2 regions of the Pseudomonas sp. JZ114 genome follow, and region 2 is predicted to be linked to the other one. Evidence: predicted binding sites of a transcription regulator. Region 2 holds the regulator's gene; the other holds the start of a gene.
The links. Region 2 encodes FliA, which starts transcription of late flagellar genes. Its sites were predicted from a motif close to CTAAAGTTTNNNNNNNNNNNGCCGNTAA; they were not measured.

Region 1 (3,418 bases), 2.1 Mb from region 2:
GCCAGATAGAGCAGGCACCCAAGCCTCAGCTCATCCAGCTGGATCTGCTGGGCAATGACCGTCCCGGGATCGTTCGGGACATTACCCGTCAGCTCACCCGGCTAGGCGTTAATGTCGAGCGGCTCAGTACTGATGTGCGGGCGGCGCCGATGAGCAGCGAACAGTTGTTCCACACCACGGCGCTGCTGGCCCTGCCGCCCGCCCTTGAGCTGGATACGCTCCGCCAGAGTCTGGAGACCCTGGCGGACGATTTGATGGTCGAGCTGGCAGTCTACCGTGACAACCACGACGGTCAGGTGCGGGCAGCGGGGGCTGCGTAACGACGCAGGGAGCGCCAGGCGTCAAAGCTGAACACGGCAAGGCCTGCCCAGATACACAGGAAGGCGGCCATCCGCTCCATGGGGAAGGGCTCGTGGAACAGGAAGACTGCCTGTATCAGCACCAGCGTAGGGGCCAGGTACTGCAGGAAGCCCAATGTCGAATAGGGCAGTTTGCGCGCCGCTGCGTTGAAGCAGAGCAGGGGAACCAGCGTAACGGGGCCAGACAGGATCAGTACGATGGCCATCGGCGACTGCCAGAGTGCCGGTTCCAGGCTGACCTGCTGGGTCAACAAGGGTAGTGCAATTGCAGCCAGCGGGACCAGTAGCCAGGTTTCGACCACCATGCCTGGTAGGGCAGCCACCTGGGTGCCCTTGCGCACCAGTCCGTAAAAAGCAAAGCTGAAGGCCAGCACCAGGGATACCCAGGGCAGCTGGCCAAGCGTCCAGATCTGCTGGGCAACGCCTAGGGCAGCCATTCCCACGGCCAGCCACTGCAGGGGCCTTAACCGCTCGCCCAGCACCACCATGCCCAACAGCACATTGATGAGCGGGTTGATGTAATACCCAAGGCTGGCTTCGATTACATGGTTACTGTTGACCGCCCAGATGTAGGTCAGCCAGTTGCCGCCCACCAGCAGGCCACTCAGCCATAACCGGGCAATCCGGGAGGGATTGGCACGCAAATCGCGCCACCAGCCCTGATGTTTCCAGATCAAAAGCAGCAAGACCCCGATCAGGGCCGACCAGAAGATACGCTGGATCAGGATCTCGACGGGAGGAATGCTGGCAAGCAGTTTGAAGTACAACGGAAATAGTCCCCAGAGCGCATAGGCGGTAAGGCCTAATACGTAACCCTGGCGCGGGGATGTGGACATGATGTGTCTCTAGTATTCGTAAGGCCCCTAATCATAGCTCGCAAGCAAAGAAAAGGCCGCTTTTCCCATGGGCTCGATCGATTTGTCCAATGACAAAGGGGCTTCAGTTCTTCTGCGGCGGGTCGACATCCTGATACACCACATATTCGTGCTGCTGAGGACGGCGGCCCATCATCCTGGGTAGTGCTGTTCTTCAACGCTGCGGGTGGGCGTACGTCTGGCATTCTTTTTTATCAGGTAAATTTCATGATGAACTTGTTTTCCCGGCTCAAGCCCGCCAGTGCCCAGTCCGGCGGCGTAATGAGCGTACTGAGCTCTTCCGGGCAGTTGCAGAGCCACCTGAAAACCCTGCGATTCGAACCGACCTATATCGCCGGTTTCGTTTCGCCCCATGTTGATCTGGACAAGGTGGCTCGCCAGGTAGCCGAACGTTTCCCTGGCGCCGCCCTTACCCTGTGCACGACCTCCGGCGAGCTGTGCAGCCAGAACGATCAGCTCTACTGCGCCACAGGTAACCAGTGGGATCGGGTTGTGCTGCAGCTGTTTGATGCCAGCATCATCGCTTCGGCCGAAACCGTTTATGTGCCGTTGGAAAGCCAGGACATCCGCGCCCGAGGGCCACGTATGTCCATGCAGCAGCGAATCGCCAAGCTGATCGAGTCGATTAAGCGGCTGCGTGTCAACACGACTATCGACCATCGCGATACCTTGGCTTACGTCACGTTTGACGGCCTGTCGGCATCCGAATCGTTCTTCATGGAAGCCCTTTACGAGTCGGGCCGTTTTCCCTGCCTATTCGTAGGCGGCTCTGCTGGTGGCAAGACCGACTTCGTTAAAACCTTGATCCATGACGGCAAGCGCAGCTACGAAAACCACGTACAGATCGTATTTCTGAAATGCGCCCGTAATGCCCGCTTCGGTGTGTTCAAAAGCCAGAACTTCGAGCCGACATCAGTTAGCCTGAGCGTGCTCACCGCGTCGCTGGAAGAGCGCTACATCAGTCAGGTGATCGACTCCAAGGGCAATGTCCGCTCGATGGTAGCCGCCCTGTGCGAATCGCTGAACTGCGAGCCCAAGGACCTGGAAAAGCGTCTGGCCAATTACTCGTTTGCTATTCGTGTGGGTGAGGAGCTGTTTGTTCGCTCCATTGCCCAGATCGATTATGACAAGGAGCGTATCCACCTTTTCTGTGACGTGGCGCCGGGTGAAGAGCTGGTGATGGTCAAGCGTACGCCTATTCTTGAGGCCACCCGTAAAGACCTTCAACGTTTCCTGCAAGGCAAGTCCGGCAAACCGGTAGGCGGGCTACTCAACGACTGCATTCTGCGTCGCTTGAACAATGGCAACGACCTGAGCCGCATGAACGAAGCGTTTGATGATATTCCTGTGGTGGGCTTTTCTACCTTTGGCGAGATTCTGGGGCTTAACCTGAACCAGACGCTGACGGCGGTATTTTTCTTCCGTACCCCGGAAGGCGCGCCGTTCCGCGATGAGTACATCGACAACTTCACCGCGCATTACGGCGAATTCAAGGCCTTTTTCCTGCGTCGGCAGATCAAGAAGCTGGCGGGCTTGAGCCAGGTTGTGGTCAAGCAGATCGATGAATTCAAGCGCAAGAACTTTGCCAGCTACATCGACAGCAACGGCCTGGATGACCACATCAAACCGGTTTTCCGTGGTCTTGAAGATTTGGGTGCAGTGCTGCATCAGGCGGATCAAAGCCAGGAGCAGATTGCTCAGCAGTTAAATCACTATGCCGGTGAATTGCACGTATCGATGGATGATCTTAGCTCAACCATCAATCAGCAGGGCAGCGTGATCGATCAGGCGGGTGGCACCGTCAAGAGTCTGTCCAGTCAGGCTGAAAGTGTGGTGCGCAGTGCTAATGATTTGGCGCAATCGAGCCTGAAGATCCAGTCCATTGTGCAGATGATTCAGCAGATCGCCGGGCAGACCAACCTGCTGGCACTCAACGCTGCCATCGAAGCTGCTCGTGCGGGTGAGCAGGGGCGTGGGTTTGCTGTAGTAGCAGACGAGGTACGCAAGCTGGCGGAAAAGACTCAGCAGAACGCTGGCGAAATCGGCACGGATATCGACAAGCTGGCTGAGGAAATCCGTCAGGTTGCACAGCAGATCGAAGTACAGTCTCAGGATGTAAATGCCCTGACTGAGCTGTTGGGTGCGCTGGAAGGCTCCAGCAGCGCAACAGCAAGCACTTCACTG
Region 2 (3,418 bases):
ACTTGACCGGTAAGATCCTGATAGTCCTGCGCCAACAGGATATCGTTCAGCAACGAAGACAGCTTGTGGGCGTCCTCATCGCTGCGCCCCAGAAACGCACCGACGCGCTTGGCCAGCTCGCGGAACTCCTCGGCACTGAGCTCGCGCCGCATAAAGCGGCCCCACTCGGCGTGGAGGTCATGAGCGTCCTTACCAAATGATTCGATAAGCGGTGTGCTGGCATCGACCAAGTCCATGGTACGGTTGGCAGCACGCTCCGTCATTTCCACAACGTAGCTTAGGCGATCGGTGGCGTCTGCAATGTTTGTTACTTCATTGGCATAGGACGCCTGGGGATCGATCTGGAAGTTGACGATCGCGTTGTGCAACTCACGCGTCAGCTTGCCGATTTCCTGATACAGACCACGATCTCGCACCTGATTGAGCTCATTGATGAGCTGCACTGCCTGGCTGAAATTGCCATCTTCAAGGCTGGCAACCAGCTCTTGGGCATGCTTTTTCAGGGTCGATTCCAGGTCTTCGAATGATTTACTGCCAAGGTCCATAACATCCTCGAGATGGTTATCAGCCGTTGACCCGCTCAAAGATCTTGTCGATCTTTTCTTTGAGCACCTGGGCAGTAAACGGCTTCACAACGTAACCATTCACACCCGCTTGAGCTGCCTCGACAATTTGTTCGCGCTTGGCTTCGGCCGTTACCATCAGAACAGGCAGGTTCTTCAGGCGTGCATCGGCACGGACTTCCCGTAGCAGGTCGATACCGGTCATACCCGGCATGTTCCAGTCCGTTACCAGGAAGTCGAAGTTGCCGCTTTGCAGCATCGGCAACGCCGTCAAGCCGTCGTCGGCCTCGGTAGTATTGGTGAACCCCAGATCTCGCAGCAGATTCTTGATGATGCGTCTCATGGTGGAAAAATCGTCCACGATGAGAATTTTCATATCTTTGTCCAAGTCGACCTCCATCCTTACCCCAGACATGCCTTTTCAAAGGCATGCCATACATGCTTAGTGTTTTGCCTTAGCGCGAACGCCATTCAGCCAGACGAGCCCGCAGACGTGCTGCGCACTGACTGTGCAGTTGACAGACTCGGGATTCACTTACCCCAAGCACCTCTCCGATTTCCTTTAGGTTCAACTCCTCGTCGTAATACAGCGACAAGACGAGACGCTCACGCTCTGGAAGATTGGCAATGGCTTCCGCCAGGGCCTGCTTGAAACGATCATCTTCCAGTCCTCGACCTGGCTCGAAATCATGGGCTCCGCTCTCTTCGAGACCGTGCTCACCCTCTTCCATCAAGTCATCGAAGCTGAACAGGCGACTTCCCAATGTGTCATTGAGAATGCCGTAATATTCTTCAAGGCTTACACCAAGTTCGGCAGCAACTTCAGGATCTTTAGCGTCACGACCCGTTCTTGCTTCAACAGCACGAATCGCATCGGCCACCATACGGCTGTTACGATGCACCGAACGAGGTGCCCAATCACCTTTGCGAACCTCGTCCAGCATGGCTCCGCGGATACGGATACCGGCATAGGTTTCAAAGCTTGCACCTTTGCCGGCATCGTACTTCTTGGAGGCCTCGAGCAGGCCGATCATGCCGGCCTGCATGAGATCTTCCACCTGTACATTGGCAGGCAGACGCGCCAACAGGTGATAGGCAATGCGCTTGACCAGCGGCGCATACTGATTGATCAGTTGCTCCTGCTGTGAATGGGTCTGAGATTTACTGTACATACGGAGACCGCTGGACGCTGTCATACATTTGGCCCTACAGTGGGTTGCACCAATCGTTCGACGAAAAACTCCAAGTGACCGCGTGGGTTGGCCGGCAAGGGCCAAGCATCCACCTTCTGGGCAATAGCCCGGAAAGCCAGAGCGGCTTTGGAGCGCGGGTATGCTTCGTATACGGACCGCTGCTTCTGGACGGCTTTCCGTACACATTCATCAAAAGGAACCGCACCCACATACTGCAGAGCCACATCCAAGAAACGGTCAGTTACCTTGGTCAGCTTAGCAAAGAGATTGCGACCTTCCTGGGGCGTCAATGCCATATTCGCCAGTACGCGAAACCGCGTGATTCCATGATCGCGGTTGAACATCTTGATAAGCGCATAAGCGTCCGTGATCGAAGTAGGCTCATCACAGACCACCAGAAGTACCTCCTGGGCAGCCCGTACAAAGCTCACGACCGAATCACCGATGCCGGCAGCCGTATCGACAACAAGCACATCGATATCGTTGCTGATGTCACTGAATGCCTGGATCAGACCGGCATGTTGAAGAGACGACAACTGCACCATGGCTTGCGCACCGGAAGCGGCCGGAACGACCCGGATACCGCCAGGGCCTTGCAAAATCACGTCGCGAAGATCACATTTGCCTTCGATCACATCGGCGAGCGTCTGCTTCGGAGTCAAACCGAGCAAAACGTCGACGTTTGCCAAGCCCAAGTCGGCATCGAGCAACATGACACGTCGGCCCAGTTCAGCCAACGCCAGCGAAAGGTTTACCGAAACGTTGGTTTTCCCAACACCTCCCTTGCCGCCTGTCACTGCAATTACCTGTACGGGATGCATACCCATTGCTGTACACCTATGAAAAACCAGCCAGCCCGTAGAGGGCACTTATGGTGTAGCCAGATCGTTATGCTAACGAGCCAGCTGGCACTAAACCTGAAGCGTGTACTGCTTTCTGACACTACGACGCCTGTAAACCTTCTGTTGCAAAAACCTTACCCAACTTGCAAAAAACTGTAACTTAACCGACGCGCTTGGCCGGCTTTTGATAAAGCTCGGCAAACATATCCGCCATGGTTTCCTCTGCTGGCTCCTCGGTCAGCTGACGATTGACTGCACGGCTAACCAGCTGATGCTTGCGCGCAATATGCAGGTCGTCAGGGATGCGAGGACCGTCGGAGAGATAGGCTACCGGGATATGATGGCTAATGGCTATACCGAGAGCTTCACCCAACGTCGCGGATTCATCCAGTTTGGTCAGAACACAACCAGCCAGACCGCACCCCTTGTAGTTGTGATAAGCCGCTTTCAGCACCTGGCTCTGGCTGGTTACAGCCATGACCAGATAGTTGCGAATCTTCAGTTTCTCATTAGCCAGCGCTTCCAACTGCAGACGCAGGGAGGGGTCATTGGCTGGGATACCTGCCGTATCGATCAGGACCATACGCTTGCGAGCCAGTGGCTCAAGCGCCTGAGCCAGCGACTGACGTGGATCTACAACGGTAACCGGCACATCGAGAATATGACCCAACGTCTTGATTTGCTCTTGGGCGCCGATGCGATGGCTATCCATGGTGACCAGCGCAAGACTTTGCGCGCCATACTTCAGAACATAGCTCGCTGCCATTTTGGACAGCGTAGTGGTCTTGCCCGATCCGGCAGGACCGACGAACGCGACGAT

Region 1: a site for FliA is predicted at 1,297-1,324, ahead of JQR90_RS17935 (methyl-accepting chemotaxis protein). Genes of this name have one in related genera too.

What each region holds. Positions count from the first base shown of each region.
Region 1 covers NZ_CP069256.1:3,817,693-3,821,110, reverse strand. Annotated here, with positions in the region: gene JQR90_RS17945 (glycine cleavage system protein R) at 1-320, shown strand, start outside; gene rarD (EamA family transporter RarD) at 293-1,195, opposite strand; gene JQR90_RS17935 (methyl-accepting chemotaxis protein) at 1,445-3,418, shown strand, end outside.
Region 2 covers NZ_CP069256.1:1,727,043-1,730,460, reverse strand. Annotated here, with positions in the region: gene JQR90_RS08110 (protein phosphatase CheZ) at 1-545, opposite strand, end outside; gene JQR90_RS08105 (chemotaxis response regulator CheY) at 565-939, opposite strand; gene fliA (RNA polymerase sigma factor FliA) at 1,019-1,759, opposite strand; gene fleN (flagellar synthesis regulator FleN) at 1,756-2,583, opposite strand; gene flhF (flagellar biosynthesis protein FlhF) at 2,759-3,418, opposite strand, start outside.